3 regions of the Streptomyces sp. NPDC052101 genome follow, and region 3 is predicted to be linked to each of the others. Evidence: riboswitches for the same ligand, from Rfam matches in the RefSeq annotation. Region 3 holds a riboswitch; each other region holds the start of a gene.

Region 1 (3,272 bases), on a different contig from region 3:
TGGAGCAGAAGTGGGCCGTCTTGGCGGGCTCGGCCGGCAGGGTCTCGTCGTGGAACTCCCGTGCCGTGTCCGGGTCCAGGGCCAGGTTGAACTGGTCCTCCCACCGGAACTCGAAGCGGGCGTCGGACAGTGCGTCGTCCCACTCCTGGGCGCCCGGGTGTCCCTTGGCGAGGTCGGCCGCGTGCGCGGCGATCTTGTAGGTGATCACGCCGGTCTTGACGTCGTCCCGGTTGGGCAGGCCCAGGTGCTCCTTGGGCGTGACGTAGCAGAGCATCGCCGTGCCCCACCAGGCGATCATCGCGGCGCCGATGCCGGAGGTGATGTGGTCGTACGCCGGCGCGATGTCGGTGGTCAGCGGGCCGAGCGTATAGAACGGAGCTTCATCGCAGATCTCCTGCTGAAGGTCGATGTTCTCCTTGATCTTGTGCATCGGGACATGACCCGGGCCCTCGATCATGGTCTGTACGTTGAAACGCTTGGCGATCGTGTTGAGTTCCCCGAGTGTCCGCAACTCCGCGAACTGCGCCTCGTCGTTGGCGTCCGCGATCGATCCCGGCCTGAGTCCGTCGCCCAGCGAGTAGGTGACGTCGTAGGCGGCGAGGATCTCGCACAGCTCCTCGAAGTTCTCGTACAGGAACGACTCCTTGTGGTGCGCCAGGCACCACGCGGCCATGATCGAGCCGCCGCGCGAAACGATCCCGGTCTTGCGGTTGGCGGTGAGCGGCACATACGGCAGCCGCACGCCCGCGTGGACGGTCATGTAGTCCACGCCCTGTTCGGCCTGCTCGATGACCGTGTCCTTGTAGATCTCCCAGGTCAGTTCCTCGGCCCTGCCGTCGACCTTCTCCAGGGCCTGGTAGAGCGGAACGGTGCCGATGGGAACGGGGGAGTTGCGCAGCACCCACTCGCGGGTGGTGTGGATGTTGCGGCCGGTGGAGAGGTCCATGACCGTGTCGGCGCCCCAGCGGGTCGCCCAGGTCATCTTCTCCACCTCCTCCTCGATGGAGGACGTCACCGCGGAGTTGCCGATGTTGGCGTTGACCTTCACCAGGAACCGCTTGCCGATGATCATCGGCTCGATCTCCGGGTGGTTGACGTTGGCCGGCAGCACCGCCCGGCCAGCCGCGATCTCCTCGCGGACCACCTCGGGAGAAACGTTCTCCCGGAGGGCCACGTACTCCATCTCCGGGGTGATCTCGCCCCGGCGGGCGTACGCGAGCTGCGTCACCGCCTGGCCGGTGCGGCCCCGCCGCGGCTGGCGCGGCCGTCCGGGGAAGACCGCGTCCAGGTTGCGCAGTCCGCCGCGCGGCGAGGTGTGCTTGATCCCGTCGTCCTCGGGACGGGCGGGACGGCCCGCGTACTCCTCGGTGTCACCGCGGGCGATGATCCAGTTCTCCCGCAGCGGCGGCAGGCCCCTGCGGACGTCGGTGTCGACGAGTGGATCGGTGTATGGGCCCGACGTGTCGTACAGCGTGACCGCCCGCCCATTGGTGAGGTGCACCTGGCGGACCGGCACGCGCAGGTCGGGGCGCGAACCCTCGACGTACGCCTTGTGCCAGCCGATGGACTTCCCGGCCTCCTGGGACTTCTCGTCCTGAACAGAGGCAGGCGTGCGTGCGTCCTTGTTGGTCATGAGACCTACTCCCTACGCCGGCATTACCCGGTAACAGGTTCGGCGGTCGACGCAGCGGTTTCCGTCTGTCGACATTTCCTGCGGAACATCGCCTGTTCCACGTGAAACATCGCGCCTACGGAGGTCAGCGCCCTCTCAGCCCGGTGCTCCGAGCTCCCGCGTGTGCAAAGGTGCCTCCACGCTAGCGTCATATGTGGCGCGGTGAACAGTGGGCCCCCTGCCGTTGTTGCAATGATCTGGCGGTGACCAGGATGGAGCAGTACCCGTATCGGCCGTCCGAGCCGCACCACAGAGGCGGCTCGGGGCAGGACGGCGGCTACGGCCACGATGGCCACACAGCCGGCGATCCTTATGGCTACAGCGCCCAGACGGCCGGCACCGGGCAGAGCCATGAGCACACCCGTGCGGCCTCGGGGGCCGGTCACGGTCAGAGGGCCGGCTTCGGCGGGGGCGACGGGCATGGTGCCGAGCGGGGATCCAGCGGGGGCGACGACAGCGGTCACAGCCAGGGGCACGCGCAAGGGCACGGGCACGGGCATAGCCATAGCCACGGGCCCGCTGCCCCCGTCTCGAAGCATCTGCGCAAGGTCATCGCCGCGATCCTGGTCCCGTTCACCGCGGCGGTCGTCGTCGGCCTGATGGTGCTCTGGCCCGGGGGAGCCCCACCCCACAAGCGCACCGGCGTCGGCTTCGACCGGGAGACACAGCAGGCCACAGTGACCAGGGTCGTCGAGGTGAGCTGCAAGTCGGTGAACGCCTCCGGCGACACCCCGACCGGCGACACCTCCACCGCCGAGGGCACCTCGGCGGAACAGGAAGCGAAGGGAGCCTGCAAGAAGGCGACCGTCCGGGTCGACACCGGCAAGGACACGGGCCGTACGTTCACCGAGATCGTCCAGCCGGACCAGCCCCGGCAGCTGCACCAGGGCGAGAAGGTGGTCGCCGCCTACGAGCCCTCGGCACCGAAGGATCTGCAGTACTCGGTGGCCGATGTGAACCGGAAGTTCCCCATGACGCTGCTCGCGGGGATCTTCGCGCTCGCCGTCGTGGTGGTCGGCAGGCTGCGTGGTGTCATGGCACTCGTCGCACTCACCGTGAGCTTCCTGGTGCTGACCCTGTTCATCCTGCCCGCGATCCTTCAGGGTTCGAATCCGCTGCTCGTGGCGGTGGTCGGGTCGAGCGCCATCATGCTGATCGCCCTCTACATGTGCCACGGCCTGTCGGCCCGAACATCGGTGGCGGTGCTCGGCACGCTGATCTCCCTGTCGCTGATCGGTGTGCTCGGCTCCCTGTTCATCGGCTGGGCGGCCCTGACCGGCAACACGGACGACAGCACCGGTCTCATCCACGGTCTGTATCCGTCGATCGACATGAGCGGTCTGCTGCTGGCCGGCGTCATCATCGGCTCGCTCGGCGTCCTGGACGATGTGACCGTGACGCAGACGTCGGCCGTCTGGGAGCTGCACGAGGCCAATCCGTCGATGGGCTGGCGAGGGCTGTACCGGGCGGGCATCCGCATCGGCCGCGACCACATCGCCTCCGTGGTCAACACCCTCGTCCTCGCCTACGCCGGTGCCGCACTGCCGTTGCTCCTGCTGTTCTCGATCGCGCAGAGCAGTGTCGGAACCGTGGCCAACAG
Region 2 (3,272 bases), on a different contig from region 3:
ATCGGACGCCGTACCGGCACCGGCATCCAGAATCACCGGCACGCGCGCGTGCTCCACGATCAGCTGGAAGTTATGGGGGTTCCGGATACCGAGCCCCGACCCGATCGGCGACCCCAGCGGCATCACCGCCGCACACCCCGCATCCTCCAGCTTCCGCGCCAGCACAGGATCGTCGTTGGTGTACGGCAGCACCGTGAACCCGTCGTCGACCAGCGTCTCCGCCGCCTCCAGCAGCTCCACCGGATCCGGCAGCAGCGTCCGCTCGTCGGCGATGACCTCCAGCTTGATCAGGTCCGTGCCCAGCGCCTCCCGCGCCAGCCGCGCGGTCAGCACGGCCTCGCCGGCGGTGAAACAGCCCGCCGTGTTCGGCAGCACCCGGATGCCCAGCTTCTCCAGCACCGACAGCACCGACCCGTGCACCGAGGCGTCCACCCGCCGCATCGCGACCGTCGTCAGCTCCGTACCGGAGGCGACCAGCGCCCGCTCCAGCACCTCCAGGCTGGGCGCACCGCCCGTACCCATGATCAGCCGCGAGGAGTACGTCGTACCCCCGAGGACGAAGGAATCGTCGGCCATGGCTCAGCCTCCCTGGACAGCGGTGAGGACTTCGACCCGGTCGCCCTCGGCCAGCGCCGTGGTCGCCCACTGGGCGCGCGGGACGACGGTCTCGTTGACAGCGGCGGCCACACCGGAGGGCGCCGGGACCAGCGACCGTACGACGATGTCGAGAGCGGTGCCCGGGACGATCTCCCGGCGCTCTCCGTTGACGGAGATCGAGATGCTCATGCGGGCTGCTCCAGGAGTACGGCGCCGAAGCGCTGCGGCGTGAACGGGCGGGCCTCTTCCGGCAGTTCGCCGTCGGCCAGCAGCTGTGCCAGCACATCGCCGGTGACCGGCGTCAGCAGCACCCCGTTGCGGAAGTGCCCGGTGGCCAGCACCAGCCCGTCGAGCCCGGACGGGCCGAGCAGCGGCGCGTTGTCGGGAGAGCCGGGGCGCAGTCCGGCCCGGGTCTCGGTGAGCGGCAGTTCGGTGATGCCCGGCACCAGCTCATGGGCGTCGCGCAGCAGCTCGTACACACCGCCGGCGGTGACGGTCGTGTCCCAGCCCAGCTCCTCGCTGGTCGCGCCGACGACCAGCTCGCCGTTCTCGCGGGGCACCAGATAGACATGGCCGCCGCGCACCACGGCCCGCACAGTACGGCTGAGGAACGGCGCGTACCGGGGCGGCACCGTCAGCCGCAGCACCTGCCCCTTGACCGGCCGCACCGGCGGCAGCACCGCCTCCGGGACGCCCGCGAGCCGTCCGCTCAGGCTGCCGCCCGCGAGCACCACCTGCCCGGCGCGCAGCTCGGTGCCGTCCGCCGCGGTGACGCCCGCGGCCCGGCCCCCCACGACGTCCAGCTGCTCGGCCCACACCCGGTGGAACGTGACGCCGGCCCGCTCGCACGCGACCACCAGGGCCGCCGCCAGCCGCCGCGGGTCGATCTGGTGGTCGCCGTCGACCCGCAGCCCGCCGCGCACCCCGGGCGCCAGCATCGGCTCCAGGCGCCGGCACTCCCGCCCGGACAGCCACTCCGACTCCAGGCCGCAGCGCCGCTGGAGGGCGTGCAGCTCGCGCAGATGGGCGCGGTCGTCGGCGTCGAGCGCGACCTGGAGGGTGCCGCAGCGGCGATAGCCCAGCTCGTGGCCGGTCAGCTCGGTCAGCTCGGCCGCGAAGTCCGGGTAGCGGCGCGCCGATTCCAGATTGAGGGCGAGCAGGGTCTCCTCGCCGTAGTGCAGTTCGGTGACCGCGGCCAGCATCCCGGCCGCGACCTGCGCGGCCCCGCCGCCGGGCTCGGGGTCCACCACGGCCGTGGCGAGCCCGCGCTGCGCCGCGCGCCAGGCCGTGACCAGGCCGATGATTCCGCCCCCGATGACGAGGACGTCGGACGTATCGGACGTACGTGACGACATGGGCGTCCAGCCCCTCCCTTCGCCGGCATGACCCGGATCAGGTTCGTACGGTCGGAGGCCGCCAGCCTCCCTCTCAGCCCGGTGCGTCCGGGCTCCCGCGAGTGCTTGTACGGTGGCCACCCTAGCCCGCCCCGCACATCACCCGTAAGGGAGCCCTCGCCCAGGGCGGCCGGATCCGGGCCGAGCGCGCGGGCGGCGATGGCGTCGGTACGAGTGTTGTGGAACAGGTCACCGAGCACGCCCGCTGACTGACGCTCCGTCATCTGACTATGGTGATCGGGTGAGCGAGCAGACAGCGCAAGAGGGCATGTCACAGGGGCGGCGCGTGGTCGTCGTCGGCGCGGGCATGGCCGGGGTGCAGACCGCGGTCGCCCTGCGCGAACAGGGCTTCAAGGGCGCCGTCACCGTGCTCGGCGCCGAGCCGCACCAGCCGTACGACCGGCCGCCGCTGTCGAAGGCCGTGCTGCTCGGCACGGCCGAGGGCTCCGCCTTCGACGTGGACTTCGAGACGCTCGGCGTCGAACTGCGGCTCGGCTGCGAGGTGCTGGGCGTGCGCCCCGCCGAGCACGAGCTGGACACCGAGGCGGGCCCGGTGCCGTACGACGTGCTGGTCCTCGCCACCGGCGCCGAACCGATCACCCTGCCCGGCACCGAGGGCGTGCCCGGCGTGCATCTGCTGCGCACCCTGGACGACGCCGAGCGGCTGCGGCCGGTGCTGGGCCGGCGGCACGACATCGTGGTCGTCGGGGCCGGCTGGATCGGTGCCGAGTTCGCGACGGCCGCCCGTGAGGCGGGCTGCGCGGTGACCGTCGTGGAGGCCGCCGACCGGCCGCTGGCCGGCGCCCTGCCCGCCGAGGTCGCCGCGCCGATGGCCGCCTGGTACGCCGACGCGGGCGCCGATCTTCGCACCCACGCGCGCGTGGAGCGCGTCGAGCCCGGCACGGTGATCCTCGCCGACGGCACCCGGCTGCCCGCCGACGCCGTCGTCGTCGGCATCGGCGCCCGCCCGGCCACGGCCTGGCTGGCCGGCTCCGGCATCGAGCTGGGCCCGCACGGGGACGTCCTCGCCGACGCGCACCTGCGCACCTCCGTCGAGGACGTGTACGCCGTCGGCGACTGCGCCTCCTTCCCCTCCGCCCGCTACGGCGAACGGCTGCTCGTCCACCACTGGGACAACGCCCTGCAGGGCCCGCGCACGGTCGCCGCGACCATCCTCGGCGAGACCCCCGCGGTCTACGACCCGGTTCCGTACTTCTGGTCCGAGCAATTCGGCCGGTTCGTGCAGTACGCCGGTCACCACGCCACCGCCGACCGCATGGT
Region 3 (3,272 bases):
GGCGGCCGTGGAGAGGTCGAAGACCTCGGAGGTCTGCCGGTAGATCTCCACTTCGAGGGTGGAGAAGGTGGGGCCGCCGAGGATCTGCACGACGCCGAAGGAGGTGAAGGTGAACAGGAACACCATCAGCGCGGCAGCGGCCACAGCGGGCGCGAGGGCCGGGAGGGTGACCTTCCGCCAGGCCCGCAGCGGCGAGGCGCCCAGCATCCGGGCGGCCTCCTCCTGCCGAGGGTCGAGCTGGGCCCACAGCCCGCCGACCGTGCGTACGACCACCGCGTAGTTGAAGAAGACATGGGCCAGCAGGATCGCCCACACCGTGGTGTCCAGCCGCAGGCCCCACAGCTGGTCGAGCAGCCCGCCGTGTCCGACGAGGGCGAGGAAGGCGCTGCCGGCGACGACGGTCGGCAGCACGAACGGCACGGTGACCACGGCCCGCAGCAGCCGCTTGCCCGGGAAGTCCAGGCGGGCGAAGGCGTAGGCGGCGGGCAGCGCGAGCAGCAGGGTGAGCGCGGTGGAGGCGAGCGCCTGCCAGGTGGTGAACCACAGCACGTGCCGGATGTCCGGCTGGCCGAGGACATCCGTGATCCGGCCGAACCGCCAGACGCCGTCCACCTTCAGCCCGCGCGCCACGATCGCGGCCACGGGCCAGGCGAAGAACACGGCGAAGAACGCGACGGGCAGGGCCATCAGCCCGAGCCGCGCCGCGCTCCCCGCGCGGTCCTTTCGAGGGACTACTTCAGTACGAGCGAGGTCCACGACTTGACCCACTGGTCACGGTTGGCGGCGATCTTGCCGGGGGCCATGGTCTCGGGGTGCTGGGCGGCCGGCCCGTACTCGGTGAACTCGGCGGGCACCTTGGCCCCTTGGAGCACCGGGTAGACGAACATGTTCAACGGCATGTCCTCCTGGAACTCCCTGGAGACCAGGAAGTCGAGGAACGCCTTGGCGCCCTTGGGGTTCTGGGCGTTGCTCAGCAGCCCCGCGAACTCGATCTGCCTGAAGCAGGTGCCGCTCGCCACACCGGTCGGGGCGGTGCTGGGCCGCTTCTTGGCGTAGATCACCTCGGCGGGCGGCGAGGAGGCGTACGACACCACCAGCGGCCGGTCACCGCCGGCCTTCCTGCCCTCCGACGACCCGGAGAACTCCTGGTAGTAGGCCTGCTCCCAGCCGTCGACGACCTTGACGCCGTTGGCCTTGAGCTGCTTCCAGTAGCCCTGCCAGTCGCCGTCCCCGAACTGCGCGGCGCTGCCGAGCAGGAAACCGAGGCCGGGCGAGGAGGTGGCGGCGTTCTCGGTGACCAGGAGGTTCTTGTACTGCGGCTTGTCCAGGTCGGCGAAGGACTGCGGCGGGGTCAGCTTGTGCTTGCTGAAGTAGGCCTTGTCGTAGTTGACGCAGATGTCGCCGTAGTCGACGGGCGTGACCCGGTGCTTGTCCCCGTCTAGCTGGTACGCGGCGCCGACCTTGTCGAGGCCCTTGGCCGTGTACGGCTGGAACAGGCCGTTGTCGAGGGCGCGGGACAGCAGGGTGTTGTCGACGCCGAAGAAGACGTCGCCCTGCGGGTTGTCCTTGGTCAGGATCGCCTTGTTGACGGCCTGCCCGGCGTCGCCGTCCTTGAGGACCCTGACCTTGTACCCGGACTTCTTCTCGAAGTCCCGCAGCACGGTCTTGGAGACGGCCCACGAGTCGTGGCTGACGAGGGTCACGGTCTTGGAGTCCGCGGACGACTTGCCCGCGCCGGAACCGCACGCGGACAGGCCGATCAGGCCGAGCCCGACCGCCACGGCCATGAAGGTCTTGTTGTGCACTGGATGTCCTCCTGGGGGTTGGCCAGGAAGAGACGCGGCCCTGCCCAGGGATCTGGGCAGGGCGCAACAGCTTGAGTGATGACCGAACTCCCTACCCAGAATGACCTGGGCGAGGTTCAGAGGGTCTGCGGCCCTGTCCGCCGCACTCTCAGCGCTGTGGCGCTCCCCTGTCGGAATATGAAGATGTCCGGAGAAGGTGTCTGGATATGAAGATATGTGGACCGGGTCAGATTACCGCTCGGTGGCCGCGAGCTGACCACAGGCTCCGTCGATCTCCTGCCCACGAGTGTCCCGGATGGTGACGGGCACCCCGTGCGCGGCGATGGCCTCGACGAACGCCTTCTCGTCCTCCGGCCGGGAAGCGGTCCACTTCGAGCCCGGCGTCGGGTTGAGCGGGATCAGGTTGACATGCACGGGCTTGCCCTTGAGCAGCCGCCCGAGCCGGTCACCGCGCCAGGCCTGGTCATTGATGTCGCGAATCAGCGCGTACTCGATCGACAGCCGGCGCCCGCTCTTCTCGACGTACTCGAACCCGGCGTCCAGCACCTCGCGCACCTTCCACCGCGTGTTCACGGGGACGAGGGTGTCGCGCAGCTCGTCGTCGGGGGCGTGCAGGGAGATCGCGAGCCGGCACTTGAAGCCCTCGTCGGCGAACCGGTGGATGGCCGGCACCAGCCCGACGGTGGACACGGTGATCCCGCGCTGCGACAGCCCGAGCCCGTCCGGGGCGGGATCGGTGAGCGCCCGAATCGCACCCACGACCCGCTTGTAGTTGGCGAGCGGCTCGCCCATGCCCATGAAGACGATGTTGGACAGCCGCGCGGGCCCGCCGGGCACGTCCCCGTCGCGCAGCGCGCGCATCCCGTCGACGATCTGATGGACGATCTCGGCGGTGGACAGATTCCGGTCCAGCCCCGCCTGCCCGGTCGCGCAGAACGGGCAGTTCATCCCGCACCCCGCCTGCGAGCTGATGCACATGGTGACCCGGTCCGGGTACCGCATCAGCACGGACTCGACGAGCGTCCCGTCGAACAGCCGCCACAGCGTCTTGCGCGTGGTCCCCTGGTCGGTCGACAGATGCCGTACGACGGTCATCAGCTCCGGGAACAGCGCTTCCTGCAGCTTCCCGCGCGACCCGGCGGGGATGTCGGTCCACTGCTCCGGGTCGTGCGCGTACCGCGCGAAGTAGTGCTGCGAGAGCTGCTTGGCGCGGAACGGCTTCTCGCCGACCTCGGCCACCGCGTCCTTGCGCTCGGCGGGCGTGAGATCGGCAAGGTGCCGCGGCGGCTTCTGGGCTCCGCGCGGGGCGACGAAAGTGAGTTCTCCGGGCTTAGGCATAGCCGTACCAGTGTCTCAGATCAAATTCCGTGACCCGCGCCCCGTGGCCCGTGCGGTGGTTGCCGACGTTCGCAGACCGATGCGTCGCTCAGACGCAGGGGACGTTGGAGTAGCCCGGGTAGTAGTAGC

What was found. A riboswitch is a leader RNA that binds a small molecule or an ion and turns the genes downstream of it on or off. The one in region 3 is predicted to bind thiamine pyrophosphate.
Region 1: linked by a shared signal. The riboswitch ahead of thiC (phosphomethylpyrimidine synthase ThiC) and the one ahead of AB0L75_RS15350 (thiamine ABC transporter substrate-binding protein) in region 3 are both predicted to bind thiamine pyrophosphate.
Region 2: linked by a shared signal. The riboswitch ahead of thiO (glycine oxidase ThiO) and the one ahead of AB0L75_RS15350 (thiamine ABC transporter substrate-binding protein) in region 3 are both predicted to bind thiamine pyrophosphate.

What each region holds. Positions count from the first base shown of each region.
Region 1 covers NZ_JBFAWH010000002.1:680,333-683,604, reverse strand. The annotation lists gene thiC (phosphomethylpyrimidine synthase ThiC) at 1-1,633, opposite strand, end outside; TPP riboswitch at 1,626-1,803, opposite strand; gene AB0L75_RS06720 (YibE/F family protein) at 1,885-3,272, shown strand, end outside.
Region 2 covers NZ_JBFAWH010000011.1:11,439-14,710, reverse strand. The annotation lists gene AB0L75_RS20350 (thiazole synthase) at 1-576, opposite strand, end outside; gene thiS (sulfur carrier protein ThiS) at 580-780, opposite strand; gene thiO (glycine oxidase ThiO) at 783-1,952, opposite strand; TPP riboswitch at 1,950-2,061, opposite strand; gene AB0L75_RS20335 (FAD-dependent oxidoreductase) at 2,260-3,272, shown strand, end outside.
Region 3 covers NZ_JBFAWH010000007.1:120,295-123,566, forward strand. The annotation lists gene AB0L75_RS15345 (iron ABC transporter permease) at 1-687, opposite strand, end outside; gene AB0L75_RS15350 (thiamine ABC transporter substrate-binding protein) at 732-1,805, opposite strand; TPP riboswitch at 1,876-1,984, opposite strand; gene rlmN (23S rRNA (adenine(2503)-C(2))-methyltransferase RlmN) at 2,037-3,143, opposite strand; gene AB0L75_RS15360 (hypothetical protein) at 3,232-3,272, opposite strand, start outside.